Regions from separate parts of the Streptomyces sp. NPDC043726 genome, predicted to be linked through region 2. Evidence: riboswitches for the same ligand, from Rfam matches in the RefSeq annotation. Region 2 holds a riboswitch; each other region holds the start of a gene.
What was found. A riboswitch is a leader RNA that binds a small molecule or an ion and turns the genes downstream of it on or off. The one in region 2 is predicted to bind cobalamin.

Region 1 (9,561 bases), on a different contig from region 2:
TGGTCCCGGCGCGGGGTCAGCAGGGCGAGCCGCAGGGCGACGGGGTCGGCTCCGGCCGGCGGGGCCGGAGTCGAGGCGTGCACGGGTGCAACGGCGACGCGGACGCCGACCGGGGCGGGCCCGTCCTCCGGAACGACATGGATGACCTGTTTCTCACCGAGTCCGCGGTCGGCCTCCCGGCTGTCCTCCAGGGGCCGGATGCCCAGCGCGGCGGCGCTCGCGCGCAGCTCCGGATCTGCCTGGCCGTGCAGCACGGCCCAGACCGGCGTGCCGCCGAGCTCCAGGGCGCGCACCAGGAGATCGGTGACGAGAAGCACGCGCAGGGCGCCGGTGTCGAAACCGGGCGCATGGGCCTCGACCCGGGTCAGGCCGCGCCGGGCGGGCGCGGCGTCGACGGGCTCGCCCGTTCGGGCGTCGATGATGCGCAGCACTCCCCGAGCGTAGGCGGGCGCGCGCCGGAGCGCAGCATGCGGCTCGGTTTCCGGACAGGTCGGGTCGGGTCAGGCAGGTCGGGTCAGGCAGGTCAGGTCAGGTCAGGTCAGGTCAGGTCAGGTCACGGTGCCGAGGAACCGGACGTGCGGACGGCGGTCGGCGCCCTCCCGGCTCACGGCGGCGCGGACGCCGTAGACCTCGGCGATCAGCTCCTCGGTCAGCACGTCACCGGGGGTCCCTGCCGCCACCGCGCGCCCCGCCCGCAGGACGACGACCTCGTCGCAGTACATCGCGGCGAGATTGAGGTCGTGCAGGGCGATCACGGCCGTCAGCGGGAGGCCGGTGACGAGGGTGAGCAGATCGAGCTGGTGGTGGATGTCGAGGTGGTTGGTGGGCTCGTCGAGGAGCAGTTCGCGGGGTTCCTGGGCGAGCGCGCGGGCGATCTGCACCCGTTGGCGTTCCCCGCCGGAGAGGGTGTGCCAGGACTGGTCGGCGTGGCCGGTGAGGCCGGTGCGGTCCAGGGCGGCCCGCACGGCCCGTTCGTCCCGCGCGGAGGCGGGCGCCCAGGCCCGTCGGTGCGGCAGGCGGCCGAGTCGTACGACGTCCAGGACCGTCAGTTCGACCTGCGTGTCCGCCTGTTGCTCGACCACGGCGAGGCGGCGGGCGATCTCCCGGCGGGGCCGGCCCGTGAGCGGATCGCCGTCGAGGGTGACGACACCGGCCGAGGGCGCGAGCACTCCGGCCAGCAGCCGCAGCAGCGTGGACTTGCCGGAGCCGTTGGGCCCGAGGAGGCCTACGGTGGTGCCGGGGGCGGGCGCCAGAGTGACCCCGTCCAGGATGAGCCGACCGTCGGCCCGGCGGCTCACCCGGTCCGCGCAAAGGCCAGCCGCCCCCTTGTCCGTCAGGTCCGAACGCCCGCTCATCGCACCCTCCGTCCGGTCAAGGCGCCCGCTCATCGCACCTTCCCCGTCCGATACAGCACCGCCACGAACGCCGGAACCCCGATCAGCGAGGTCACGACACCCACGGGCACCTCCTGGGGATCGAGGACGGTACGGGCCAGCGTGTCGACCCACACCAGGAACACCGCGCCCACCAGCGCGGTCAGCGGCAGCAGCCGGGTGTGGCCGGGGCCGGCCAGCGCGCGGGCCGCGTGGGGCAGGACCAGGCCGACGAAGCCGATGGCCCCCGCCGAGCTGACCAGAGCGGCCGTGAGCAGGGCCGTGACGCACAGCAGGACCAGCCGGGTGCGGGCGACCGACACCCCCAGGGATGCCGCGGCGTCCTGTCCGAAGGCGAAGGCGTCGAGCGTGCGGGCGTACGACAGACAGACCACGAGCGCCACGGCGAGGACGGCCCCGCACAGCCAGACGTCGGTCCACCCCGCGCCCGCGAGCGAGCCGAGGAGCCAGAACAGCACCCCGCGCGTGGTCTCGGCGTCGGCCGAGGTCATCACCACGAAAGAGGTGAGCGCGGAGAAGAGCTGCATGGCCGCGACCCCCGCCAGGACGACCCGGTCGGTCGTGCCGCCCAGGGTGTGGCTGAGCAGCAGCACCAGCGCGAAGGAGACCAGCGCGCCCACGAACGCCCCCGCGGAGACCGGGACCGCGCCCCCGCCCACACCGAGGACGACCACCACGACCGCCCCGGTCGAGGCGCCGGAGGACACGCCGAGCACGAAGGGATCCGCGAGCGGGTTGCGCAGCAACGACTGCATCACCGCCCCGCACACGGCGAGCCCGGCGCCGCACACCGCCGCGAGGAGGGTGCGCGGCAGCCGGAGCTGCCAGACGATGCCGTCGCGGATCGGCGTCAACCGCGAGCTGCCGAGGCCGAGATGGGACAGAACCGTGGACCAGACGTCTGCGACCCGGATGTCGGCGGGCCCGATGGTGATCGCCACGGCCAAGGAGCAGCACAGCACGACGAACCCGGCCCCGCCGAGCAGCAGCGTTCGCCGGAGGCTCACTTGGCGAGCCCGAACTCGCGCAGCGCTGCGGCGACCTGCTCCACGCCCTCCACCGTGCGGATCGTCGGGTTCATGGCCTGGCCGCTGAGCAGGACGTACCGCTTGTGCTTGACGGCGTCCATGGTCCTGGTGACGGGGTTGGACTCCAGGAAGGCGATCTTCTTGGCGGCCGACTCGGCCGTCTGCGACTTGCGGGTCAGATCGCCGATGACCAGGACGTCGGGATCGCGGTCCGCGACGGTCTCCCAGTTGATCTGGGGCCATTCGTCGTGGGTGTCGTCGAAGACGTTCCGCGCCCCGAGGGCGCGGGTGATGATGCCGGGGGCACCGCAACAACCCGCCATGTAGGGCGACTCGGCGTTGGCGAACCAGTACAGGAGGGTGACGTCGGAGGCGTCGACGCCCGAAGTGGCCTTCGCCATCCGCTTCTCCAGCGAGGCGACCAGTTCCTCGCCCCGCCGCTGCACGCCGAACACGGCGGCCAGGTCGCGGACTTCGCCGTAGACGTCCTCGATGGCCAGCGGGGTGGTCCGTACCCCGTCGCCGCCCGCGGAGTTGTCCTTGCCGACGCAGTCGGACGGGGAGACGTAGGTCGGCACGCCGAGCTTCTCGAACTGCTCGCGGCCGGCGACGCCGCCCTTGCCGAGGGTGGAGACGAAGGAGGCGGAGACGAAGTCGGGCTCGGCCGCCAGGACACGTTCGTAGGAGGGGTTGTTCTCGGCGATGCGCGGGACGTCGGCATTGGCCTTCTCCAGGCCCTTCATCACCGGGTCGGTCCAGGTCGCCGTCCCCGCGAGGCGGTCGGCGAGGCCGAGGGAGAGCAGGATCTCGGTGCTGCCCTGGTTCAGGGAGACGGCGTGCCGGGGCGGGTGCGCGACGCGTACGGCGTGGCCGCAGTTGTCGAGGGTGACGGCGGCTTTGGCGTCGTCGGCCGGGGTGTTGTCCGCGCAGCCGGTCAGGAGCAGTCCGGCGGCCGTGAGCAGGGCGGCGGGGCGGGTGAGACGTGCGATGGGCACGGGTGCGGTTCCTCAGTCGTCGAGGGCTCGAACGCGGAGCCCGTCCGTACGGTGCTCCCCCGCCGTCCGTTCGACCGCGGGGGCCGCCAGCAGGTCTTCGGACTCGGGGTCGTCCGGTCGGGGCGCCTTCCCAGACGGCTGTCACACCGTCCAGTGGCCGAGGCCCCGCCCGTCACCCTCACCGCTGCGCGTCAGCTCCGGATTCGCACCGGATTCCCTGACCCATGAGCATGGGTTCGACTGGCCTCGGCAAGCTACCACGCGAGGCCCGGGAATCTCCGGGCGCCCTTGGCCGTTGAGCTGGGCAAGGCATGGCACGAGGTCGAGGAGGCCCCTGGTGTACGGCGACGAAGCGACGATCCGCAAGATCCTCACCGAGCTCGGCGACACCTGGGCCGTGGTGGGTCTGTCGTCGAACCAGAGGCGCGCGGCCTACGGCGTCGCCCAGGTGCTCCAGCGCTACGGCAAGCGTGTGGTGCCGGTGCACCCCAAGGCGGAGACCGTGCACGGCGAGCAGGGCTACGCCTCCCTCGCGGACATCCCCTTCGACGTGGACGTCGTCGATGTCTTCGTCAACAGCGAGCTGGCCGGGCCGGTCGCGGACGAGGCCGTCGCCAAGGGCGCCAAGGCGGTCTGGTTCCAGCTCGACGTGATCGACGAGGCCGCCTACGACCGGACGCGGGCGGCCGGCCTGGACATGGTCATGGACCGCTGCCCGGCCATCGAGATCCCGCTGCTGCGGTGACGCACGGCGAGATGGCGTACAGCGACATGGCGTAGACAGGGGTGCACAGCCGTCACCCGTCCGCGAGGAAGAACCGATGCCCGAGCCCCAGTCGCCCGCCCGCTGCTGCATGCCCTCGTCCGGGACCGGCTCGGCCGGGCGGCAGCCCGTCGCCCTGGGTTCCCGGGCGCCGGTCGCCACGGGCACCCTCTCCACTGACGGCATGGTCCTGCTCCCCGGCGGCGAGTTCCTCATGGGGGCGGAGGACAGCGAGGGGTTCCCGGACGACGGCGAGGGCCCGGTACGACCCGTGCGGCTGAGCTCCTTCCGCATGGACACCCGCGCGGTGACCAACGACGCCTTCGCCGCGTTCGTCGCCGACACCGGCCATCTCACCGACGCCGAGCGCCTGGACTGGTCGTACGTCTTCGCCGGGTTCCTGCCCGCCGCCCTGCGCCGGGGCGCCCCGCGGCCCGAGCGGACGCCCTGGTGGTGCGCGGTCGCGGGTGCGGCCTGGGACCGGCCGGAGGGCCCGGGCAGCGATCTCGCCGGACGCGGTGACCACCCGGTGGTCCATGTGTCCTGGTACGACGCCGCCGCCTACGCGGCCTGGGCGGGCAAGCGGCTGCCGACGGAGGCCGAGTGGGAGTACGCGGCCCGTGGCGGCCTGGAGCGGAAGCGCTACCCCTGGGGCGACGACCTCGACCCCGACGGCACCTACCGCTGCAACATCTGGCGCGGCACCTTCCCCACCAAGAACACCGCCGCCGACGGCTACCGGGGCACCGCCCCCGTGGACGCCTTCGAGCCCAACGGGTACGGGCTCCACAACATGGCGGGCAATGTGTGGGAGTGGTGCGCGGACTGGTGGTCCACGGACCATCGGCGGGCCGTCGACCCCACCGGCCCGGCCGAGGGCACCGCCAAGGTGATCCGCGGTGGTTCCCACATGTGCCACGCCTCCTACTGCAACCGGTACCGGGTCGCCGCCCGCAGCGCCAACACCCCGGACAGCTCCAGCGGTCACGCGGGGTTCCGCTGCGCGGCCGACGCCTGACATCCGGTACGACCATAATGCTGGGGTGACTTCCACCGCCCCCCACCCCAACTCCGTTGCCGCACAGCGCTTTCCGGTCGTCATAGTCGGCGCCGGACCCGCCGGGCTCACCGTCGGGAACATCCTGCGGGCCGCGTCCGTCGACTGTCTGGTCCTGGAGACCGAGAGCCGTGAGTTCATCGAGCGGCGGCCCAGGGCCGGCGTCCTGGAGGAGTGGGCCGTACGCGGGCTCGAACAGCGCGGCCTCGCGGGCAACTTGCTGGCACACGGGCAGGTGCACAACGAGTGCGAGTTCCGGTTCGCCGGAGAGCGCTACCGGTTCGAGTACGCCGAACTGACGGGTCATCACCACTATGTCTATCCGCAGCCGTTGCTGGTGACGGACCTCGTCCGGGAGTACGCGGACGTCCGCGGCGGCGCCATCCGCTTCGGCGTGCGGGACGTGGAGCTGCACGATCCGGAATCGGACCGGCCCTCGGTGTCGTACACCGACCCCGAGTCCGGGCAACGGCTCGTCGTGCGCGCCGACTTCGTCGCGGGCTGCGACGGGGCGCGCGGGGTGTCGCGGACCGCGCTGCCGTCCGGGCGCGCGCATGTGTCGCGGTACGACTACGGCGTCGGCTGGCTGGCGCTGCTCGCCGAGGCGCCCCCGTCCAACGACTGTGTGGTGTTCGGCATGCATCCGCGCGGTTTCGCCGGGCACATGGCGCGCAGCCCCGAGGTGACCCGCTACTACCTGGAGTGCCCGCCGGGCGACGACCCGGACAACTGGTCCCACGAGAGGGTCTGGTCCGAGCTCCAGGAGCGGCTCGGCGCGGCCGGGGCGCCCCGTCTGACCGAGGGGCGGCTGATCGAGAAGCGCGTGCTGGACATGCACAGTTACGTCGTCGAGCCCATGGTCTTCGGGCGGCTCTTCCTGGCCGGGGACGCCGCCCACCTCACCGCGCCGATCGCCGCGAAGGGCATGAACCTCGCCCTGCACGACGCCTTCCTGCTCGGTGACGCCCTGGTCGCGTTCCTCACCAAGGGCGACACCACTGGCCTCGACGGCTACTCACAGGCCTGCCTGGGCCGGGTCTGGGACTACCAGGAGTTCTCCCAGTGGCTGTCGGAGGTGTACCACGGCACCTCCTCGGGCGATCCGCATCGCGCCGGCACGACCCTGGCCCGGCTGCGCCGCCTCTTCGGCTCCCGTTCGGCGGGCCTGGCGTTCGCGGAGCAGTACCTCGGCGTGAACGCCGACTACTAGTCCGTAGCAGGCGGCGAGCGCGGTCTCAGGCGAGCCCGAGCCCGTCCAGGACGACGGCACCGGGCAGCTCGGCGAAAGCCTTCCCCGGCACCAGCAGCTTGCCGCGCCGACGGCCGCTGCCGACCAGGACGTACGGCAGGTCCACGACCGCGGAGTCCACCAGCACCGGCCAGTCCGCGGGCAGTCCGATCGGGGTGATGCCGCCGTACTCCATGCCGGTCTCGCCGGTCGCGGTGTCCATCGCGGCGAACGAGGCCTTGCGGGCGCCCAGTTGGCGGCGGACCGCGCCGTTGACGTCGACGCGGGTGGTGGAGAGCACGACACAGGCGGCGAGCGTGGTCTCGCCGCCGCGCTTGCCGGCGACCACCACGCAGTTCGCCGACTGTTCCAGCAGTTCGCGGCCGTAGTGCTCGACGAAGACGGCGGTGTCGGCCCACTGCGGGTCGGTGTCGACGTAGACGATCTGGTCGGCGGGGACGCTGCCGTTCCAGTCGCGTACGGCGGCGGCGACCGGGGCGGTCAGCTCGTCGAGGCAGTCGGGGGCGGGGGTGGCCCGGTCGAAGTGTCCGATGGGTGCGCGCATGGCCGCACGGTAGCAAGCGCGCGGCGGACCTCAGCGCACGGGCGGGACGGAGACGACCAGCACCAACTCGGCGGGGACGTCCCCGTCGTTGCCGTACATGTGCGCGGCGCTCGCCTCGAAGTAGGCGCTGGCGCCCGCCGGGACGCGGTGCTCCACGCCGTCGACGGTCAGCGTCAGCTCCCCGGCGGTGACATGGAGGAGTTCGACGGTGCCGGTGGGGTGCGGGTCGGACGCGCTGCTCTCGCCGGGCATCAGCCGCCAGTTCCACATCTCCAGCGGTCCCGGGGCCTCGGTGCCGACGAGGAGGCGGCTGTAGCTGCCGGCGTCGGTGTGCCACAGCCGTACGACCTGGTCGGCCGGGACGACGCGCACCTTCGGTCCCTGCTCGTAGTCGAGGAGGGTGGGAATGCTGACCCCGAGCGCGTCCCCGATCTTCACGACCGTGCCCAGGCTGGGGTTGGTGCGGGCCTGCTCGATCTGGATCAGCATGCCGCGGCTGACCCCGGCGCGGGCGGCGAGCGTGTCCAGGGTGAAACCGCGCTCGGTGCGCCAGCGCTTGACGTTGCGCGCCAGGGACTGGGTCAGCAGGTCGAGGTCCGACACATTCCGTCCAATATTCTGGATGACAGAGTTGATTTTATTGAACTACGGTGAGGTGCACCCGATCGTTCACCGAACTGTACTGCGAGGCGACCCGTGACAGCATTCTTCGCCCTGGCCACCAGCGTCCTGTGGGGGCTGGCCGACTTCGGCGGAGGCCTGCTCAGCAAGCGCACGCCCGCGCTCACCGTGGTGGTCATCTCCCAGTCGATCGCGGTGGCCGTGCTCGGCGCGATCGTGCTGGCGACCGGGGGCTGGAGCGAGGCCGGACCGCAGCTCTGGTTCGCCGTGGCGGCGGGACTGGTGGGCCCGGTGGCCATGCTGGCCTTCTACAAGGCCCTGGCCCTGGGCCCGATGGGTGTCGTGTCGCCCTTGGGATCCCTGGGCGTCGCGGTTCCGGTGGGCGTCGGCCTCGTCCTGGGCGAGCGGCCCGGACTGATGCAGTTCGCCGGCATCGTGGTGGCCGTCGCGGGGGTCGTCCTGGCGGGCGGGCCGCAGTTCCGGGGCGCGCCGGTGCAGCGGCAGGCGGTCCTGCTCACGCTCGTCGCGGCGTTCGGTTTCGGCGCGGTGATGGCGCTGATCGCCGAGGCGTCGAGCTCGCTCACGGGGTTGTTCCTCGCCCTGTTCGTGCAGCGGGTCACCAATGTCATGGCGGGCGGCACGGCCCTGTACATCTCGGTGCGGCGCGGCTCCGCCGCCCTCCCCGCCGAGGGCTTCCCCTGGCGCTCGCTGCCCGCCCTCGGCTTCGTCGGCCTCGCGGACGTCGCCGCGAACGGCACGTACTCCATCGCCGCGCAGACCGGCCCGGTGACGGTCGCCGCCGTGCTCGCCTCCCTGTACCCCGTGGTTACGGCGCTGGCCGCGTACGGACTGCTCCGCGAACGGCTCCGGGCCATTCAGGCGGCCGGCGCGGGCCTGGCCCTCGCGGGCACCCTCCTCCTGGCCACGGGCTGACCCAGCCCTCCGGCGGCCACCGGTGCCCGGGCCTCCTGACCACCGGCAAGCTCAGTCCTCGCCCCTCCGGACCACCGGCCGCCTCGGGCCCGGGCTGCTCCCGACCACCGGCAGGCTCAGCCCTCGCCCCCGCCCCCGGCCGCGACCCGCCGACCGAGGCCCGCTGCCTCCACCCGACCACCAGCCGCCTCAGACCCCCGCCCCCGACAGCCTCCGCCGACCCAGGCCGCTGCCTCCTCCCGGCCACCAGCCCCCTCAGGCCTCCGCCTCCAGCTGGGCCAGTCGTTCCACCGACTCCTCGTCCAGGTCCGCCAGCGCGGCGAGCTGGTCCGAGGTCACGCCGTCCGGTATCGGGACCGGTGCGGGCGTCCGGAGCGGGGGCTGCCAGCCGTCGGCGGGTGTCCAGCGCCGTACGACCCGGGCGGGCGCGCCCGCCACCACGGCGTGGTCGGGAACCACGCCGCGGACCACGGCACCGGCCGCCACGACCACGTTCCGGCCGATCCGCGCGCCCGGCAGGATCACCGCTCCGGTGCCGATCCAGCACCCCGGGCCGATCGACACCGGCTCCATCCGCGGCCACTGCTTGCCGATGGGCTCGTGCGGGTCGTCGTACGAGTGGTTCGTCGAGGTGACATAGACGTACGGACCGAAGTAGCAGTCGCTGCCGATCGTGACCGTGGTGTCGGCGATGACATGGCTGCCGCGGCCGAGGACCACTCCGTCGCCGATGCGCAGGATCGGCTCGGGGCCGAGGTCGAGGTCGGGCATCAGGCCCGCCGTCAGCGTGACCTGCTCGCCGACGATGCAGTGGGAGCCCAGATGGATCCAGGGCTCTCCGAAGACGGTGCCGAGCGGGAAGGCCAGGCGGGTGGCCTCGCCCATCGAGCCGAAGCGGAAACGGCCGGGGCGCTCGGCGGTGACCGAGCCGGTGCGCTGCACCCAGGCCCAACTCGCGTGGACGGCGCGCTGCGCCA
Region 2 (9,561 bases):
CGTACGCCCCCGCCGCGACCCGCGGACCGGCTACCGCGTCTACGACGAGGCCGCCGTACGGGACGCCCAACTGGCCCACCAGCTCCGGCGAGGCGGCTACCTGCTGGAGCAGATCGCCCCGCTCATCGCCCAGGTACGAGCGGCCGGCGGCCTCGACCCCCTCCAGGCCGCCCTACGCGACTGGCACGACCGGCTGCACACCCGGGGGCGGGCAATGCTGACCGGCGCCGCCGAGCTGGATGCATATCTTCGCGAGCGCGCATGAGACGCGGGTTCGTAAGGCGAGGCCAGAAACGGCCGTCGCGGTTCCGCGAGAGCCTTCGGCCTGGCGCCCCTCTCAGCAGCATGGCTCGGCGTGGCAATCCCCTCCCTCGAGACCTGTGAACGGGATGGGGCAACCGTCCGTCGAGGCGCAGACGGTCAGGTCGTCGCAGCCCGCGTCGACCGCCGCGACCAGTGCCGTGCGGACGGTGGTCAGGTCGGCGATCTTCGCGTCGACCTCGGCGAGCTTGGCCGTGGTCCGGTCCCGCAACCCCGCCACGGCACGACCACGGCGGTGGCGGCCGGCCTCCAGCAGCTCGGCGACCTCGTCCAGCGTGAACCCGAGCCGCTGGGCGGCCTTGATGACCCGCAGTACGGTCACCGCTTCCTCGCCGTACAGCCGGTGACCGCCATTACTACGCTCCGGCTCGGCCAGCAAGCCGCGCCGCTCGTAGTAACGCAGCGTCTGGACATTCACCCCGGCGGCCTCGGCGACCTGCCCGCTGCGCAGACCCTCGCTCACAGCGACTCATCCCACGCGCCCGCCCGTACGGCGATGGCCTCGAGGACCGTCTCGTGCACGGGGTCCACAGAGACGTCCAGCCAGATCCGGTCGTCACCGACCTCGACCCCGAAGGCGAAGAACGAGCAGCAGCCGACCTCGCGCTCCACCAGGTCACGGACCTCGTCCTGCACCGACGGCCCACCGGCCAGCTCGAAGCGCAGCCGCAGCGCCCCGGGCCGGGAGGTCGAGATCAGCCGCTCGGCGAACAGCGCGTCCCACTCCGCGACCCGCAACGGCCGCTCCTCGGTCGGCAGCGCGCAGGACTGCGGTACCCACGCCGCATCCGTCATCGCCCTCACTCCCGTCCTCACGCCCCGGCGACCCGGCGACACCTTCGACGGTAGACCTGTACCTGGGTACCGTTTGCAAGCCCTGGCGTCGCTGAGCACACGGTGGATCGGCGATGCCGGCCGGGAGCACGAGATCATTCCTGAAGCACCGGACCGGGGACCATGACGAGCGCCTACGGCACCACCGGCGCCCCTCCCCTCATGACCCGCGCCCTCACCGGCACGAACGCGGCGAAGCGCCGACCACCCGTGGCCGCAACGGCTTTGTCACATACGCATCTAGACCTTCCCGGCCACCCGGTCCACCGTGGTCCCCTCCCATCCGTCCGTTGCGACCGGAAGGATCCACCGGTGAGACGTAGGCGCTTTACGGCAGGGGCGATCGGCGTGCTCGCGGGAGTCGCGCTCGGCCCGGATCCGTCCCGGGCCGACGCGCCGACGACCCGTGCGCAGGGCTGGCAGGCGGTGCCCGCGCCGGGCAGTGTTCCTCCCGCGCAGTTGCGCCGTGTCGCGGCGGCCGGACCTCAACTGGCCTGGGCCGTCGGTGAGGAGCGGCTCGGCGGCTCCGGGGGGCGCGCCCTCGCGATGGTGTGGGACGGAAGCTCCTGGGCCAAGTGCGACCTGGCCCACCTCGGCCACACCCGGCTGACCGACGTGGCCGTCGCCTCTGACGCCGCCGCGTGGAGTGTGGGCCGGGCCTCCGAGGGCCGCGGTCCTCTGCTGCGCTGGAACGGGATCACCTGGCAGGAGGCCGATTTCCCGGGCAGGGGTGAACCGGGCGTCCGGCTGGACGCGGTGGCGGTCGGTCCGGACGGCCGGGTGTGGATCTGCGGCAGGCAGGGCGGCGCCGTACGGCTGCTGCGGGGTGACGGGCAGGAGTGGCGGTGGCTGGATCCGCTGCCCGTGGCGAGCGCCGGCCTCTACCGGGTCGTCGTGCGCTCGTCCGGCGAGGTGTGGGTGTGCGGGGATCAGTCGAGCGGGGGTGGCTGGTCCGGGTTGGTGGCGCGTTGGGACGGCACCTGGACCATGCTGCCCGCGATCGTGGGGCTGCGTCTGGCCATCGCCGACGTCCACGCCGCCGGTCCGGACGACGTCTGGGCGGTGGGCACCGAGGCAGGAGTCGGCGGGCCGCCGGGCCGCCCCGGCAACCCCGCCCTCCACCACTGGGACGGCACGGCCTGGACTCGGGTGGAAGCCGGGTTCGTGGCGGGGTCGCTGTCCGGGATCGCGGGGGATGCGCGGGGCGGCGCCGCGTGGATCTCCGGCTGGAACTTCCAGGATCAGAGCCGCAGCACATACCTGCGCCGAGAGGGCGACGCCTGGAGGGTCGTCCGTGGCCCAAGCGGCCCAGCGCCGGGGCCTTGCCTCAACGACGTGACGCACGTGCCGGGCACGGGTGGGTACTGGTCGGTGGGCATGACCAGCTCTGTTCCGGCTCCCCCGACGGGCGCCTACGTCGAGCGTCTGGACGCCTGACACACGCCGGGCCCGGCACCCGCGATGACCACGGGTGCCGGGCGGCCTGCCGGCTGCTCAGCCCTGCCGGGCCTTGAAGCGCGGCTCCTTCTTGTTGATCACGAACGTCACGCCTCTCCGGCGCACGACCTGGGCACCGGGCCTGGCCTTCAGCGAGCGCAACGACTTGCGTACCTTCATCGCGGTCTCCTCTCGAAGCGGCGACGCGGCGCCGCTTCCACGCGGCAACGGGTGGGCGGTCAGCCGCGGGCGGTCAGCCGCGGGCGGTCGTACGGCCGTAGCGCCGCTCGAAGCGCTCCACGCGTCCCGCGGTGTCCACCACGCGCGAGGTGCCGGTGTAGAAGGGGTGGCTCGCCGAGGAGATCTCGACGTCGACCACCGGGTAGGTGTTGCCGTCCTCCCACTCGACCGTGCGCCGCGGGTCGAGGGTGGACGTGGTCAGCAGGGTGAATCCGGACGCGCGGTCGCGGAAGACGACCGGGCGGGAGACGGGATGGATGCCGCGCTGCATGGGGTGTCCTTTCGTGTCGGCCTCCACCGCCGGGCGGCGGGAGGCGGGCGTCAGCGTTCCTCGCGGAAGAGGACGTGAGCGCCGGCGACCGGGTCGTACTTGCGCAGGACCAGCCGGTCGGGGTTGTTGGTACGGCTCTTGCGGGTCACGTAGGTGACGCCGGTGCCGGCCGTCGACTTCAGCTTCACCACGGGGCGGGCGTTGCTGCGTGCCATAGGAGACTCCCTTCCGCCGCCATGCGAGTCGATTGACTCGAACATGCCAGACAGGTGTCTCAACACAGGCACCCGCCGTCGCATTCCCCCCGCCGGAGGAAACACGAACGGCCCGCCCCTGTTCGGGACGGGCCGTTCACTGGAGCGCCGGGCAGGCCTTGCACCTGCATCTCCCCGCAGGAAGCGGGGCGTCTTTCCTTGGACCACCAACGCGAAACCGGGCACCGGATTTCCGGCGACCAGCTCAAGATCGACTATACAGCACCGCAGGGGCGAGGCAACTCAGGCGCGGTCGGCGGCCTCCGCCGTCGGGCGCCGGGCCCCCGCCCCGATCCGGGCCGTGTGCCGGTGGAACGACATCAGCTTCGTGCCGGCCTGGAGGAGATTCGCGCAGGCCAGGGCCGTCCATAGGCCTGTCAGTCCGGCCGCGTCGGCCACCGGGACCGCCAGGGCCGCGAGGATCCCGAACCAGACGACCGTGGACACCAGGCCGGGCCCGGTCCGCTTGAGCCCGACCAGGCCGAAGCCCGCCACCGCCTGCAGGGCGTCACTGATCACCACCGCCAGAACGAGCGGCAGCAGATGCCTGACCTCCTGACCGAGCGCGGGGTCCTTCGTGAACAGGTCCACGACCGGGCCGCGCAGGAGCCACAGCCCGGCGCAGAGCACCGCCACCGCGCACAGCGCCACCCGGATCCCCGCCCACACACTGCGCCGGATCCGCCCGATGTCACGCTCCTGCGCGTATCCGGCGATCAGCGGAACCGTCGCCTGCCCGACCGCCACAGCCACCGTGAACACGACGTTCACCAGGGACTCGGCAACACCGTGCACGGCTACGCCGTCGGTGCCGGTCCGGGCCGCGGCGAAGGTCAGGACACCGAGCACCGCGAACTTCACCAGCACGGTCCCCGCGAGCGGGATGCCGACGCGGGCCAGCTTCAGCACCTGGCGCGGATCCGGGCGGCCGGGGCGGAGGGAACGGCCCGCCAGGACCGTGCGGCGACGCAGGGCGTACTGGTTGAGGCACGCGCTGACGAGGCTGGAGGCGAGCATCGCCAGGCCCGCGCCGGTCAGACCGTGGCTCGGCAGAGGACCCGGGCCGCCTACCAGTACCACCGACAGCGTCACCGACACCGCCGTCCCCCACAGCCCCGACCGCATGACCAGGGCGGACTTCCCGAGTCCGACCAGCACGGACGTCGCCGACGCGCCGACCGCGATCAGCAGCACACTGGCCGCCAACAGCCAGGGCAGGAAGCCCAGTTGCGAGACGACAGCGCTCGGCACTCCGAACATCGCACCGAACAGGGGCACCGCCGTCACCGCCGCCGCGCCCAGCCCGCCCACGGTGAACGCCAGCCACATGCCGCCGCGCACCAACGGCAGCAGCGCTTCGGGGTCCTCGCGGTGCGGCGCCACGAAAGGCATCACGCCGCGCAGCGCGCCCACGACGGTGACCGTGGCCGGGCCGAAGACCGCCATCGTCACGGCGAACGCGGCCAGGGACACGGTGGCGTACCGACCCAGGAGCGCGGTGTCGACGAGGGCGCCGGCCGACGCGGCGAGCATGGTCGCGTACAGCGGCGCGGCCGCCTTGGCGATGGTCAGGAATGCACGTCGTTCGCTCACATGTGCCCATCCTGCCAGCCCAGTTCACCCGTTGTTACCCGGGAGTCGGCCTCCGCGCGTACACCTCGATCTCGATCTTCATCCTGGGGTCGGCCAGACCGCACACGAGCATCGTCGCCGCCGGCCGCACCTCTCCGAAGCGGCGTCGCAGTGCCGGCCAGCACGGCTCGAAGTCCTCGCGCTCGGGCAGCAGATAGCGCACCCGGACAACGTCGGCGAAGGTGCACCCCGCCTCCGTCAGGGCGGCCCCGATGTTGCGCAGGCACTGCTCGGCCTGTTCCACGACGTCGTCGGAGATCGTCATGGTGGTGTAGTCGAACCCGGTCGTCCCGGACACGTGCACCCACTCGCCGTCGACCACGGCACGGGCGTAACCGATCTGCTCCTCGAAGGTCGAGCCGCTGAGGATCGCGCGTCGCTCTGTCATGCGCCGAACGCTAGGTGACCAGCAATGATACGTCTAATACGCCGATTCGCATGGGCTGATATCCCTGGGGATATGGAACGGCCCGAACTCCCCCTCCCCCAGCTGCACGCCTTCGTCGTCCTGGCCGAGGAACTCCACTTCGGTCACGCCGCCGCCCGCCTGGGCATCGCCCAGCCGCCGCTGAGCCAGCAGATCCGGCGGCTGGAGGACAAGGTCGGCCACCCGCTCTTCAGCCGCGGACCGGGGCGCGTCGCCCTCACCCCCGCGGGCCACGAACTGCTGCCCGCGGCCCGGCGGGCTCTGTCCGACCTCGCCGACGGGCTCGCCGCCGCCCGGGCCGTCGGCGGCGGCACCGCCGGCCGGCTGCGTCTCGGCTTCGCCGCCTCCCTTGCCCTGACCGTCCTGCCCAGCCTGCTGCGCGACTTCCGGCAGCTGTTCCCCGATGTGCGGCTGGACATCCGCGAGATGACCACCGCTCCCCAGCTCGCGGCCCTGCGCGAGCGGACCATCGACGTCGGCCTGCTGCGCGAGCCCTCCGACGCCGAGCCGGAGCTGGCCTTCCGGACGGTGGTCACCGAGCCCTTCGTCGCCGTGCTGCCGAGCGCCCACCCCCTGGCCGCCCAGCGGGCCGTGCGGCTCGCACAGTTGGCGGACTCGCCCTTCGTGCTGCTGCCCCGTGAAGCCGGACCCGGGCTGTACGACCAGATCATCGGGCTGTGCACGGCGCAGGGGTTCACGCCGCGCATCGCCCAGCACGCGGTGGAATGGGCGACCGTGTGCGCGCTCGTCGAGACCGGCCTCGGCGTCTCCCTGGCCCCGGCCGGCATCCGCCGTATCCGCCTCAAGGGCGTCGCGTTCCGCCGGATCGAGCCGGGCACCGCCCGCACCCGGGTCGCCGTCGCCTGGCGTACGGACGATCAGAACCCGCTGGTCGCGCGGCTGCTCACGGTCGTCAGCCGACGGCCGTCCAGTCGATAGGACCCGCCGAACGCCCGCCTCGTCCAGGTGAACCGGCCCCTAGCGGGGATTCGCGAGGCCGGCACGCGGTAATCCCCCATCGTTCCCGCTGCCACCCTGGCCTCTAAGGAGAGCAGTCATGCGCGCACGGATCTCCCTCCTCCCCGCCGCCCTCACGGTGACGGTCCTCGCCGCCGGTGACGCCACCGCCCACGACAACCCCCCGCTGCACGTCTCCAACAACGCGCCCGTGGTGTCCGTGATCAACACCGTGAACGTCAACGACCCCCTCGAGGACGTCCTGGAGCACACCCTCAACTTCGGTGACGGTTACCGCTGGGACTGACGTCACCGCAGGTGCGTGAGCCGGTTCACTCCCCCTGTGCGCCCCCCGGCTCCGCTTGTCATGTGCCCGGTGGGCGCACTACTGTCACCACGCCTTGGTGAACGGGAAATCCGGTGCAATGCCGGTGCGGCCCTCGCCACTGTGATCGGGAAGTCCGGCTCCAGCCCCCACGGGCAGCCACTGGGTCCTTCGGGACCCGGGAAGGCGGAGTCACGGGCGGTGTCACCCGTCAGCCAGGAGACCGGCCAAGGCGCGTCAACCATCCACGAGGTGCTGGAGAGGGTCTGCTGAGCCATGCACATAGCCGAGGGATTTCTGCCTCCGGCGCACGCGGTCGCCTGGGGCGTCGCGTCCGCGCCCTTCGTCGTCCACGGAGTCCGGTCACTCACCCGTGAAGTCCGCGAGCACCCGGAGAGCACCCTGCTCCTCGGCGCCTCCGGGGCCTTCACCTTCGTTCTGTCCGCACTCAAACTGCCCTCGGTGACCGGGAGCTGTTCCCATCCCACCGGTACCGGCCTGGGCGCCATCCTGTTCCGGCCGCCGATCATGGCGGTCCTCGGGACCATCACCCTGCTCTTCCAGGCCCTGCTGCTCGCGCACGGGGGTCTGACCACGCTCGGCGCCAACGTCTTCTCCATGGCGATCGCCGGGCCCTGGGCCGGATACGCCGTCTACAAGCTGTTGAGGCGGTACGACGTGCCGCTGATGGCCGCTGTCTTCTGCGGCGCGTTCGTCGCCGACCTGTCGACCTACTGCGTCACCAGCGTTCAGCTGGCGCTGGCGTTCCCCGACCCCAGCAGCGGATTCCTGGGCGCGCTCGGCAAGTTCGGGTCCATCTTCGCCGTCACCCAGATCCCGCTCGCGGTGAGCGAGGGGCTCCTGACGGTGCTGGTGATGCGGCTGCTGGTGCAGTCCAGCAAGGGAGAACTGACCCGGCTCGGTGTGCTGCTGTCCGGCGGCAAGCGGGTGCGGACCGAGTCGAACGAGGCGGTGGCCCGATGAGCCGTAACACGAAGATCAACCTGTTGCTGCTGCTCGCGGTGGCCGCGCTCGCCGTCATGCCGCTCATGCTCGGGCTCGGCGACCACAAGGAGGAGCCCTTCGCCGGCGCCGATGCCGAGGCCGAGACGGCGATCACCGAGATCGAGCCGGACTACGAGCCCTGGTTCTCGCCGCTGTACGAACCGCCGTCCGGGGAGATCGAGTCGGCCCTGTTCTCGCTCCAGGCGGCCCTGGGGGCGGGTGTCCTCGCCTACTACTTCGGGCTGCGCCGCGGCCGTAAGCAGGGCGAACAGCGGGCCCTGGAACGGGATGCGGTCGGGGTCGGCCGTGCCGGGGAGTCCGACGGCGAAGGGGTCTGATCCCCCGTGCTGCCGATCGACGCGGCGGCGCACAGCAGTCGCTGGCGCCGCCGCCATCCCGTGGACAAGGCCGTGCTCGGACTAGGTCTGACCGTGCTCGCCATCTCGCTGCCGCCCTGGCCGGGGGCCGCGCTGGTCCTGGTGACGGCCCTCGTGGTGCTGCTGGGCCCGGCGGGCGTACCGGGGCGGAAGCTGTGGCGGGCCTACCGGGTGCCGCTCGGATTCTGTGTCACCGGCGCCGCCACGCTCCTCGTGCAGGTGGGCGGCCCCGACGGTTTCGTCTCCCTCGCCGACGACGGGGCCGTACGGGCCGGGGAGCTGCTGCTGCGCACCTCCGCGGCCTCCCTCGGGGTGCTGCTCCTCGCGTTCACCACCCCCATGTCCGACCTGCTGCCGCGGCTGGTGAAGGCCGGCGTGCCCGCCGCCGTGGGCGACGTGGCGCTGGTGACGTACCGGATGAGCTTCCTGCTGCTGGATTCCGTACGGCGGATCCGGGACGCCCAGGCCGCGCGGCTCGGGCACACCACCCGCGCCGCGACCTGGCGCTCCCTGGGCGGGCTCGGGGCCACCGCGTTCGTACGGGCCTTCGACCGGGCCACCCGTCTGCAAGCCGGGCTCGCCGGACGCGGCTACGACGGCACCCTGCGCGTGCTGGTGCCCGAGGCACGGGTCTCGGTCCGGTTCACGGCCGCCAGCTGCGGGCTCCTCGTGGCGCTGGCCGCCCTCACGCTCGTACTGAAAGGTCCTCTCTCATGAGCGAGTTGGTCGCTCTCCACGGCGCGTCCTATGCCTACGAGGAAGGGCCGACCGTGCTGGCGGGCCTGGACTTCGAGGTGCGCGAAGGGCGGGCGCTGGCGCTGCTCGGGCGCAACGGCAGCGGCAAGACGACCCTGATGCGGCTGCTCAGCGGCGGGCTCCGGCCGCGCGAGGGCCGGCTGAGCGTCGAGGGACGCGAGGTGTCGTACGACCGCAAGGGGCTGACCCGGCTCAGGACGACCGTTCAGCTGGTGGTGCAGGACCCGGACGACCAGCTCTTCGCCGCTTCGGTGGGACAGGACGTCTCCTTCGGACCGCTCAACCTCGGGCTCTCCGACGCCGAGGTGCGCGCCCGGGTCGAGGAAGCGCTCGCCGCGCTGGACATCAGCGCGCTGGCCGACCGGCCGACCCATCTGCTCTCCTACGGCCAGCGCAAGCGCACCGCGATCGCGGGCGCCGTGGCGATGCGGCCCCGGGTGCTGATCCTCGACGAGCCGACCGCCGGGCTCGATCCGGACGGGCAGGAACGGCTGCTCGGCACCCTCGACGGGCTCCGGGCGAGCGGCACGACGGTGGTCATGGCCACCCATGACGTCGACCTCGCCCTGCGCTGGGCCGATGACGCGGCGCTCCTCACGCCGGGAGGTGCGCGCACGGGGCCCGCGCCCGAGATGCTGGCCCGCACGGATCTGCTGCGGGAGGCGGGGCTTCGGTTGCCGTGGGGGGTGGCCGCGGCGGAACTGCTGCGGGGGCAGGGGCTGTTG
Region 3 (9,561 bases), on a different contig from region 2:
GGGTCGACCCCGTCGTGCTCGGCCAGCCACAGCAGGGCGTACGGCCGCAGGGCGGGCTCATCGGCCACGGACCGTACGTCGGGCTCGGCGGGGGCGCCGACGACGCGCAGCGCCTCGAAGGCGAGGCCGCGCAGCAGGGCGTCCTCGCCGCGGGCCGCGTGGATCAGTTCGGTGACGGCGCTGCCGACCGGGCGGGCGGCCAGCCAGGCGCGGTACTCGGCGCGGGCGGCGTTGGGGCGGAGCTGGGCGCAGCCGCGGAGCATGTCCTCGGCGGCCTGCTCGATGTTCCCGGCGGGGCTCTGGGCGGCGACGCAGATCTGCTCCAGCTTGACCCAGACCGCCCAGCTGCCGAGCGGGGTGAGCGTGGCCTGGCCGTCGCCGTAGGTGAGGGCGCCGACGGAGGCGAGGGCGTGCAGGGCCCAGTCCAGCAGGGGGGCGAGCGGGGTGTCGCCGGCGCGGGCGACGGAGTCCGGCTCGGGCTGCGGGCCGTAGGGGATCTCGCAGCGCTCGGTGCGCAGTTCGGTGACGCGCTGCTCCAGCAGGTCGAGCAGTTGCGCCACCGGCACGGGGCCGGCGGACAGCTGGAGGAAGGAGAGCACCTGGGGCATGGCCGAGACGACCTCGGCGACGGCGGCGGGCTCGTGCTCCAGGGGCTCCGGGTAGGCGAGCGACCAGGCGTCGAACAGGGCGACCCAGCCGCGCAGGACGGCGCTGTCGTCGCGGTCCCAGGCGCGCAGCCGCCAGCCGGGGCGGGCGCTGTCGCCGTGCACCTCGATCAGACCGGCGAGGCGGGCGGTGTCCCAGTCCGCGCGGACCTGAGCCACGGTCAGGCGCAGGTCGGCAGCCGCCCGTTCCGCGGTCGCGTCGGAGAGCGTGCCCTTGCCGTCGGGGTGCGCGCCGTCGCGGCCGGGGTGCAGGGAGGCGTCGGCCCAGTGGGCGACGCGGGCCGCGGCGGCCAGGCCGGAACGCGCCATTCGGGCCAGCTCCGCGGGGGCCGGGGTGCCCTCCGGAGGGCGCGGGGCGGGGCGGCTCGGGCGCCGCTGGTTCACGGCTCTGGGGGCGGCGGCCAGGGGTCGGGGGCGGACGAGTCGAAGCCTGGAGTCGCGCGGGATACGGGACGTCACGGGGGCAGTCTTCCGGTTGACGGTCCGAAAACCCAAACGGAATGTCACGAGGGGCGACGGGGATGGCCAACGCACGGGGTCCCGCGGGCGGCCGAGGACCGATAACAGGCCAGTTGTACCGGGTTAAACGGAACCTGTGCGACCGTTCCGGGGCGGTGCGGGCGGTTCGGGCGGCGCGGCGGGAGCGGCGGGCGGCCGCGGACGGAGGGGGTGCTCACATGAGGGGGGTCAGGAAGCGGCGCAGGGCTTCCTCGTAGGCCTTGGGGTCGGCGTTCCACATGGCGCTGTGGGGGGCGCGCCTGACCGTGTGGAGGGCGACCAGGTTGGAGCGCGCGTCCGCCAGGCGGCGGGAGTGGATCCAGGGCGCGACCGTGTCGTCGGGGCCGTGGAGGATCAGGGTCGGCACGGTGATGCGCTCCGGGAGGCCGTCGGTGGCGGCCCGGTTCCCGTACAGGCCCGTGCGGCCCTGCGCCGCGCGGACCGCGAGCGGGAGCAGGGCGCCCGGGGTGCGGCGGGCCGCGGCGAGAGCGCGCAGGGTCGCCTCCCAGTTGAGCACCGGGGAGTCCAGGACGAGCCCCGAGACCCGGTCGCGCAGTCCGGAGTGGGCGGCGGCGCGCAGGGCCATCGTCGCGCCGGTGGACCAGCCGAGGAGGACGACCTGTTCGGCGCCGTAGCGCACGGCGTAGCGGATCGCGGCGTCCAGGTCGCGCCACTCGGTCTCGCCCAGGTGGTTCAGGCCGTCCGGGGAGCGGGGTGCGCCGAGGTCGCCGCGGTAGCCGAGGGCGAGGACCGGGAAGTGGCGGCCGGTGAGGAACTCCATGACGTTCATGGCGAGTTCGCGGGTGGTGCCGAGGCCGTGCACGGCGATGATCCAGGTGGCGCGGCTGCCGGGCACGAACCACGCCGGCAGCGGGCCGAGTTCGCCGGGGATGTCGACGTCGGCGTGTTCGAGGCCGAGGGCGGAGCGGGGGTCGCCGATGTGGACGTTGGGGGTGAGCCAGACGCGGTCGCCGCGGCCGAGGGTGCCGTGGGTGACGCGTTCGAGGCGGCGCACCACGGTGTCGGCGGTGTGGGTCGCGGTGTCGAGTACGGGGCCCACGACGGCGTGCGATCCGTCGCCGCCGAGGCCGTAGACGCCGGGGCGGAGGGAGGCCAGGTCGCGGGTGAGGGTGATCTGGCCGGCCGCCGTGCCGTGCACCGTGAGCCGGGGTTCGGTGGGCAGGGGCCTGCCGGGGGGCGCCTTGAGCGCGGCGTCGCTGGCGAGTCGGCCGGCGGCCACGCTTGCCGCGCCGGCGGCCAGGGCCATGGTGACGGCAGCGGCCGTCGCTTTGACAGTGCGCACGGGTCCAGTGTCCTGGCGGACCCGGTTGGGGGCCAGTGGGAGGCAGGGTGGGGGTGACGGTGCGCGAGGGTCGGGTGCGGGGTGGCGGGGGTGGGAGGGGGTGCTGAGGGTGCGGGTGCGGGTGCGGATGCGGATGCGGTGGGGTGGGGTGCGGGTTCGCTGGAGTGCGGGTCGGGTGGGTTCGCTCGCCCGCGCTTGCGGGGTGCCGCTGCGCCCACCCGTGCCGCCCCAGCGGCACGACTGCCCGCAGCTACGTCGGCCGAGACTGCGGGGAATGCGGGGACTGCGGAGACTGCGGAGACTGCGGGGGCTGTGTCTGCTGGCCGTATCCCCGGAGTTTCTCGCTCACCTCGTTCAGCTGGGGGCGGGTCAGGAGGGTTGGGGTGAGGCCCGGTACTGCGGATGCCGTCAGCCAGACCCTGCACATCCACTCCAGTTGGGCTGTGCGGTCGTAGGCCTGGGCCAGGGTCGTGCCGTAGGCCGTCGTGCCGTGGTTCTGGAGGAGGCAGGCGGTGCGGTCGGCAAGGGCGCGGAGCATGTTCTCGGCCAACTCCTCGGTGCCGTACGTCGCATACGGGGCAACCCGGACGGGGCCGCCGAGGTCGGCGGTGATGTAGTGGATCGCGGGGACCTCCTCGACGAGGGTCGAGACGGCCGTGGCGTACACGGCGTGGGTGTGCACGACGGCTCGGGCGCCGGTCGCGCCGTAGACCGCGAGATGCATGGGCAACTCGCTGGTCGGGCGCAGTCGGCCGAGCACCTGGCGGCCCGAGAGGTCGACGCCCGTGACGTCCTCCGGTCCGAGCCGGTCGTACGGCACGCCCGACGGCGTGACCAGGAACGTGTCCCCGACGCGCACCGAGACATTGCCGGAGGTGCCCACGACCAGCCCCTCGGTCACGGTCCGGCGGGCCGTCGCGACGAGTTCCGCCCAGGCGCGCTCCTCCTCGGGAAGCGCAGCCTCCCGCCACGACTCCCCCACTCCCTGTGCGCCCTCCCGCGTTTCCCCTCCGACCCGCTGCTTCCCTCGCTGCTCAGCCATGCCGCGATCCTGCCAGCCGGGGCCCCGGACGGCGGGCGGGCCGGGGCACTCTAGGCCGGAAGTCAGGCCTCCGGAAGGACGCATATCCGGATACTTCACCCTCTCCCGGTGCTTGGCCGGAGATCGACCGGCAATCACCGACCTTCCAGTAATCTCTGGCTGATTTGTCGTGCACGTCGCCATTCCGGGGGGAAACATGGCCCGTGATCGCAAACCGTCCCGCCACCGCGCCCGCGTACTCGCGGCGTCCGTGGCGGCGCTGACCATCGGGGGAACCGCGCTGGCCGAGTCCCCGGCCGCGGCGGCGAGCCGGCCCAAGGGACACGACGTCTCGTCCCACCAGAAGAACGTCGACTGGCCGCGCGCCAAGACGAAGGGCGCCAAGTTCGTCTACGTCAAGGCGACCGAATCGCACACCTACCGCAATCCGTACTTCAACCAGCAGTACAACGGCTCCCGGAACGCCGGCCTGATCCGCGGGGCGTACCACTTCGCGCTGCCGAACAAGTCGCCCGGGAAGACCCAGGCCGCGCACTTCGTGCGCAACGGCGGCGGCTGGACGGCGGACGGCTGGACGCTGCCGCCCGCGCTGGACATCGAGTACAACCCCTACGACAAGGACCGCAAGTGCTACGGCCTGACCAGGTCGAAGATGGTCGGCTGGATCACCTCGTTCAGCAACGAGGTGCACCGGCTGACCGGACGCCGCCCGGTGATCTACACGACCGCGCACTGGTGGAACACCTGCACCGGCAGCAGCCGGGCCTTCGCCTCGCATCACGCGCTGTGGGTGGCCCGCTACAACTCCTCGAGCGCGGGGACACTGCCGGCCGGCTGGTCGAGGTGGACCTTCTGGCAGTACGACAACGGCGGCAGCCTGCCGGGTGACCAGAATCTCTTCAACGGGTCTCTGAACCAGCTCCGGAAGTTCGCCCGGGGCTCCTAGTCCTTGGGGCGCCTGGACCGTGCGAGGCCGCGCGATATGCCCAGAAGATCGAGACCAGCCTCCGGACACCGTGCGGCCCGCCCGTGTTCACCTTCCGTTCATTCAGGTTACCTACGTTCGCCTGGCCAATGACCTCGAACGATTGCCTGGGTAAATGGAAAACTTCTCGCTGATCCTCGCGATTGTGGTGGTAACCGCACTCGCGTTCGATTTCACGAACGGTTTTCATGACACCGCCAACGCGATGGCCACCACCATCTCGACCGGCGCGCTCAAGCCCAAGGTCGCGGTGGCCATGTCCGCCGTACTGAACCTTGTAGGCGCCTTCCTCTCCGTGGAGGTCGCCAACACGATCTCCAAGGGTCTCGTCGACGAGACCGGCATACGTCCCGAGGTCATATTCGCCGCCCTGGTGGGCGCGATCCTCTGGAACCTGCTCACCTGGCTGGTGGGCCTGCCCTCCAGCTCCTCGCACGCCCTCATGGGCGGTCTGATCGGCGCGACCATCGCCTCGGCGGGCGTGGGCGCGGTCCACGGCGACGTCCTCGTCACCAAGGTGCTGATCCCGGCCGTCGCCGCCCCGCTGGTCGCGGGCATCGCGGCGCTGCTCGCGACGAAGCTGATGTACTCCCTGGGCAAGAAGGCCGAGGGCAGCAAGTCCTCCGAGAAGGGCTACCGCGCCGGGCAGATCGCCTCGGCCGGCCTGGTCTCGCTGGCCCACGGCACCAACGACGCGCAGAAGACCATGGGCATCATCACCCTCGCCCTGGTCGCCGGCGGCACCCTCGCCCCCGACTCCGACCCGCCGATGTGGGTCATCCTCTCCGCGGGCATCGCCATCGCGCTCGGCACCTACCTGGGCGGCTGGCGGATCATCCGCACGATGGGCAAGGGCCTGACCGACCTCCAGCCGCAGCAGGGCTTCGCCGCGCAGACCAGCGCCGCGACGGTCATCCTGGCCTCCTCCCACCTCGGCTTCTCGCTCTCCACCACGCACTCCGTCTCCGGCTCGGTGATGGGCGCGGGGCTGGGCCGCAAGGGCGGCGTGGTGCGCTGGTCGACGGCGACGCGGATGTTCGTCGCGTGGGGCCTGACGCTGCCGGCGGCGGCGCTGGTCGCCGCGGTCGCCGAGTGGGTCACCGGCTTCGGCAGCTGGGGCACCGGCCTCGTGGCGGTCTTCCTGGTCGCCTCCAGCGCGGCGATCTGGAAGATCTCGCGTCGTGAGGTCGTCGACCACACGAACGTCAACGAGACCGCCGAGGAGCCGGCCGGCGTCGTCACGACGGCCATGGCCGCGGTCACCCCGCCCCCGGCGGGCACGGTGACCGAAGACCTCACGGCGACGATCCCGGCCCCGGCCGGCGAACCGGCCCCGTCGCAGGCCACCGTCTGACCCGCCCACCCGGCTCTCTGAAGGAATCAGCATCATGAAGATCGACTGGGCGGCCCTCGGCTCCGTCTTCGGCGTCAGCCTCGTGGTCACCGTGGCCCTCGTGGCCCTCTTCACCCTCGGCATCACCGGCCTCGCCCGCCGCGAACGAGCGGCGGAGCAGGGCGGCACCGCGACGGTCGCGCTCACGGGTGCGTACGCCTGCTTCGCGGCCTGCGCCGCGGCCGTGGGCTACGGCATCTACCTGATCGTGGCCTGACGGCTCCCCGCCAAGACACCCAGACGCGCGCTCTGTCCGATCGCCCCTGCCGGGCGACGGGCGGGGCGCGTTGTCGTATGCGGGCGGGTGGGTCTTCCCGACGCCCCGGGCGGCGCTGTTCCCACCCCGTCCCACGGGGCCCGATGTGGGCCTCAGCACACTCTTCCCTCGCAGGTCAACAGCGAGTTGACGGCCGTTCCGGGGCCGTGGTGGACTGCCGGAGCCAATTACGGCGGCAGGAGAGGAAGCCGGTGCGAGTCCGGCGCGGTCCCGCCACTGTCACCGGGGTAGGTAGCCCCGGGAGCCAGGAACTCTCACCGCCGGTCTAGTCGAACCAGGGCGTGGACACCCTGAGTGAGGACATGTCGCGATGCTCGCCTGCCTGTTGACACCCAGCGCCAGACCCCTTTCCGACTCCGCGACCGGCTGAGCCGATGCGGGCCGATCGCGTCTTCGCGTACGGCGCCGCCGCCGGCCTCCTGGGTGACCTGCTCCTCGGCGATCCGCGCCGTGGGCATCCGGTCGCCGCGTTCGGACGGGCCGCGGGTGCCGTGGAGCGGGTGCTGTGGCGGGACGACCGGGGGCGGGGCGCGTTGCACACCGCCGTGTGCGCCGGTGGCGCCGTCGCCGTCGGCGCTCTCACCTCTCGTGCGGTACGACACTCCCCCGCCGCGTCCGTCGTCCTCACCGGCCTCGCCACCTGGGCAGTCGTCGGGGGGACTTCGCTCGCCCGTGAGGCCCGGAGCATCGGGCGCGCGCTCGAAGCACGGGACGTGGAGGCCGCGCGGGCACGGCTGCCGCATCTGTGCGGGCGCGATCCGCAGGCGCTCGACGCCGACGGGATCGCCCGGGCCGTCGTGGAGTCCGTCGCCGAGAACACCTCCGACGCCGTGGTCGGCGCGCTGGTGTGGGGCGCGCTCGGCGGGGTGCCGGGACTCTTCGGGTTCCGGGCCGTGAACACCCTCGACGCCATGGTCGGCCACAAGTCGCCCCGCTACCGGCGCTACGGGTGGGCTTCGGCCCGCCTCGACGACGTCGCCGGGTGGCCGGGGGCGCGGCTGACCGCCGTACTCGCCGCCGTCGCCGGGGGGAATCCCCAGGGTGCGGTACGCGCCTGGCGCGCCGACGCCGAGAAGCACCCGAGCCCCAACGCCGGGCCCGTGGAGGCCTCGTTCGCGGGGGCGCTGGGCGTCCGGCTCGGCGGGACTCTGTCGTACGGCGGACGCGTCGAACATCGACCGGTACTCAACGGGGAGGGGCGGGCAGTGGAAGTCGGGGACATCGAACGGGCCGTACGGCTGTCGCGGCGGGTCGGCTGGCTGGCGCTCGGCGTCAGCGTCGTCGCGCGCCGGGTCGTGAAGGGGCGTACGTCATGACGGGCGGTGGGCTGCTCGTCGCCGGGACCACCTCCGATGCCGGGAAGAGCGTCGTCACCGCCGGTATCTGCCGGTGGCTGGTGCGGCAGGGGGTCAAGGTGGCTCCCTTCAAGGCGCAGAACATGTCGCTCAACTCCTTCGTCACCCGCGAGGGCGCCGAGATCGGGCGGGCCCAGGCCATGCAGGCCCAGGCCTGCCGCGTCGAGCCGACCGCGCTGATGAACCCGGTGCTGCTCAAGCCCGGTGGTGAGCAGAGCAGCCAGGTGGTGCTCATGGGCAAGCCGGTGGGCGAGTTGAGCGCGCGCGGGTACCACGGGGGGCGGCAGCAGCAGCTCCTCGGGACGGTGCTCGACTGTCTGGCCGAACTGCGGGGCACGTATGACGCGGTGATCTGTGAGGGGGCCGGTTCGCCCGCCGAGATCAATCTGCGGCGGACCGACATCGTGAACATGGGGATCGCCCGGAACGCCGGGCTGCCCGTGGTCGTGGTCGGCGACATCGACCGCGGGGGTGTCTTCGCCTCCTTCTTCGGCACGGTCGCGCTGCTCTCGCCCGAGGACCAGCGGCTCGTCGCCGGGTTCCTCGTCAACAAGTTCCGCGGTGACGTCTCGCTGCTGGAGCCGGGCCTGGACATGCTGCACGGCCTCACCGGGCGGCGGACCTACGGCGTCCTGCCCTTCCGGCACGGGCTCGGCATCGACGAGGAGGACGGCCTGCGGGTGTCGCTGCGGGGAGCCGTCCGGGAGTCCCAGGTCTCCTCCCCCGTCGGCGAGGACGTGCTGCGCGTCGCCGTCTGTGCCGTGCCGCTCATGTCCAACTTCACCGACGTCGACGCCCTCGCCGCCGAGCCGGGTGTCGTCGTGCGGTTCGTGGACCGGCCGGAGGAACTGGCCGACGCGGATCTCGTCGTCGTCCCCGGGACCCGGGGCACGGTCCGCGCGCTGGAGTGGCTGCGGGAGCGGGGGCTCGCGGAGGCGATCGTGCGACGAGCCGCCGAGGAGCGGCCCGTCCTCGGCGTCTGCGGTGGCTTCCAACTCCTCGGCGAGCACATCGAGGACGACGTCGAGAGCCGTCGCGGTCATGTCCCCGGACTCGGGATCCTGCCCGTCCGCGTGCGGTTCGCGCGCGAGAAGACCCTCACCCGGCCCGTCGGCGAGGCCCTCGGCGAGCGGGTCGAGGGGTACGAGATCCACCACGGGGTCGCCTCCGTGCACGGCGGTGAACCCTTCCTGGACGGCTGCCGGGTCGGGCAGACCTGGGGCACCCACTGGCACGGCTCACTGGAGTCGGACGGTTTCCGCCGTGCCTTCCTGCGCGAGGTGGCGGCCGCCGCGGGCCGCCGTTTCGTGCCGGCCGCCGACACCTCGTTCGCCGCGCTGCGCGAGGAGCAGCTCGATGTGCTCGGCGATCTGATCGAACAGCACGCGGACACCGACGCGCTCCGGCGGCTCATCGAGTCGGGCGCGCCGCAAGGACTGCCTTTCATTCCACCGGGAGCGCCCGCATGAGCACAGTGTTGTTGTTGTCGACCGCCGACACGGATCTGCTGGCGGCCAGGGCGGCGTCCGGTGCCTCCTACCGGATCGGCAATCCGACCCGGGTGGACGTCGCGGAGGAGCTCCCCGGCCTCCTCGATGGCGCGGACATCGCCGTCGTACGGCTGCTCGGCGGCAAGCGCGCCTGGGAGGACGGGCTCGCCACGCTGAAGGCCTCCGGCATCCCGACCGTGCTGCTGGGCGGAGAGGCCGTCCCGGACGCGGAGTTGATGGCCGAGTCGTCGGTACCCGCCGGTGTCGTCGCCGAGGCGCTGCGGTACCTCGTCGAGGGCGGCCCCGCCAACCTCACCGAACTCGCCCGCTTCCTCTCCGACACCGTGCTGCTCACGGGCGAGGGGTTCGTCGAGCCGCAGAAGATGCCGGAGTACGGCGTCCACGGCGACCGCGCCCTGGAGGGCGGCCGGCCCACCGTCGGCGTGCTCTTCTACCGCGCCCATGAACTGAGCGGCAACACCGGCTTCGTCGACACGCTCTGCGACGCCATTGAGGCGCGCGGCGCCAACGCCCTGCCGGTGTACTGCGGTTC

Region 1: another riboswitch for cobalamin. It lies ahead of AC068Z_RS36195 (ABC transporter substrate-binding protein); the one in region 2 lies ahead of AC068Z_RS34645 (energy-coupling factor ABC transporter permease).
Region 3: another riboswitch for cobalamin. It lies ahead of AC068Z_RS37525 (cobalamin biosynthesis protein); the one in region 2 lies ahead of AC068Z_RS34645 (energy-coupling factor ABC transporter permease).

What each region holds. Positions count from the first base shown of each region.
Region 1 covers NZ_JBWKCI010000016.1:112,271-121,831, forward strand. The annotation lists gene AC068Z_RS36180 (hypothetical protein) at 1-431, opposite strand, end outside; gene AC068Z_RS36185 (ABC transporter ATP-binding protein) at 549-1,355, opposite strand; gene AC068Z_RS36190 (FecCD family ABC transporter permease) at 1,385-2,401, opposite strand; gene AC068Z_RS36195 (ABC transporter substrate-binding protein) at 2,398-3,417, opposite strand; cobalamin riboswitch at 3,503-3,662, opposite strand; gene AC068Z_RS36200 (CoA-binding protein) at 3,755-4,162, shown strand; gene AC068Z_RS36205 (formylglycine-generating enzyme family protein) at 4,239-5,198, shown strand; gene AC068Z_RS36210 (4-hydroxybenzoate 3-monooxygenase) at 5,224-6,447, shown strand; gene AC068Z_RS36215 (YbaK/EbsC family protein) at 6,473-7,030, opposite strand; gene AC068Z_RS36220 (helix-turn-helix domain-containing protein) at 7,061-7,633, opposite strand; gene AC068Z_RS36225 (EamA family transporter) at 7,727-8,584, shown strand; gene AC068Z_RS36230 (acyltransferase) at 8,840-9,561, opposite strand, start outside.
Region 2 covers NZ_JBWKCI010000015.1:497-10,057, reverse strand. The annotation lists gene AC068Z_RS34700 (TioE family transcriptional regulator) at 1-265, shown strand, start outside; gene AC068Z_RS34695 (MerR family transcriptional regulator) at 338-784, opposite strand; gene AC068Z_RS34690 (hypothetical protein) at 781-1,116, opposite strand; gene AC068Z_RS34685 (hypothetical protein) at 1,468-2,592, shown strand; gene ykgO (type B 50S ribosomal protein L36) at 2,650-2,772, opposite strand; gene AC068Z_RS34675 (type B 50S ribosomal protein L31) at 2,846-3,103, opposite strand; gene rpmG (50S ribosomal protein L33) at 3,154-3,318, opposite strand; gene AC068Z_RS34665 (MATE family efflux transporter) at 3,601-4,950, opposite strand; gene AC068Z_RS34660 (RidA family protein) at 4,985-5,377, opposite strand; gene AC068Z_RS34655 (LysR family transcriptional regulator) at 5,450-6,355, shown strand; gene AC068Z_RS34650 (hypothetical protein) at 6,474-6,680, shown strand; cobalamin riboswitch at 6,759-6,944, shown strand; gene AC068Z_RS34645 (energy-coupling factor ABC transporter permease) at 6,975-7,682, shown strand; gene AC068Z_RS34640 (energy-coupling factor ABC transporter substrate-binding protein) at 7,679-8,041, shown strand; gene cbiQ (cobalt ECF transporter T component CbiQ) at 8,048-8,797, shown strand; gene AC068Z_RS34630 (energy-coupling factor ABC transporter ATP-binding protein) at 8,794-9,561, shown strand, end outside.
Region 3 covers NZ_JBWKCI010000018.1:58,634-68,194, forward strand. The annotation lists gene AC068Z_RS37495 (hypothetical protein) at 1-1,124, opposite strand, end outside; gene AC068Z_RS37500 (alpha/beta hydrolase family protein) at 1,339-2,466, opposite strand; gene AC068Z_RS37505 (class II aldolase/adducin family protein) at 2,717-3,508, opposite strand; gene AC068Z_RS37510 (lysozyme) at 3,705-4,454, shown strand; gene AC068Z_RS37515 (inorganic phosphate transporter) at 4,609-5,847, shown strand; gene AC068Z_RS37520 (hypothetical protein) at 5,882-6,103, shown strand; cobalamin riboswitch at 6,297-6,436, shown strand; gene AC068Z_RS37525 (cobalamin biosynthesis protein) at 6,538-7,479, shown strand; gene AC068Z_RS37530 (cobyric acid synthase) at 7,476-8,987, shown strand; gene cobN (cobaltochelatase subunit CobN) at 8,984-9,561, shown strand, end outside.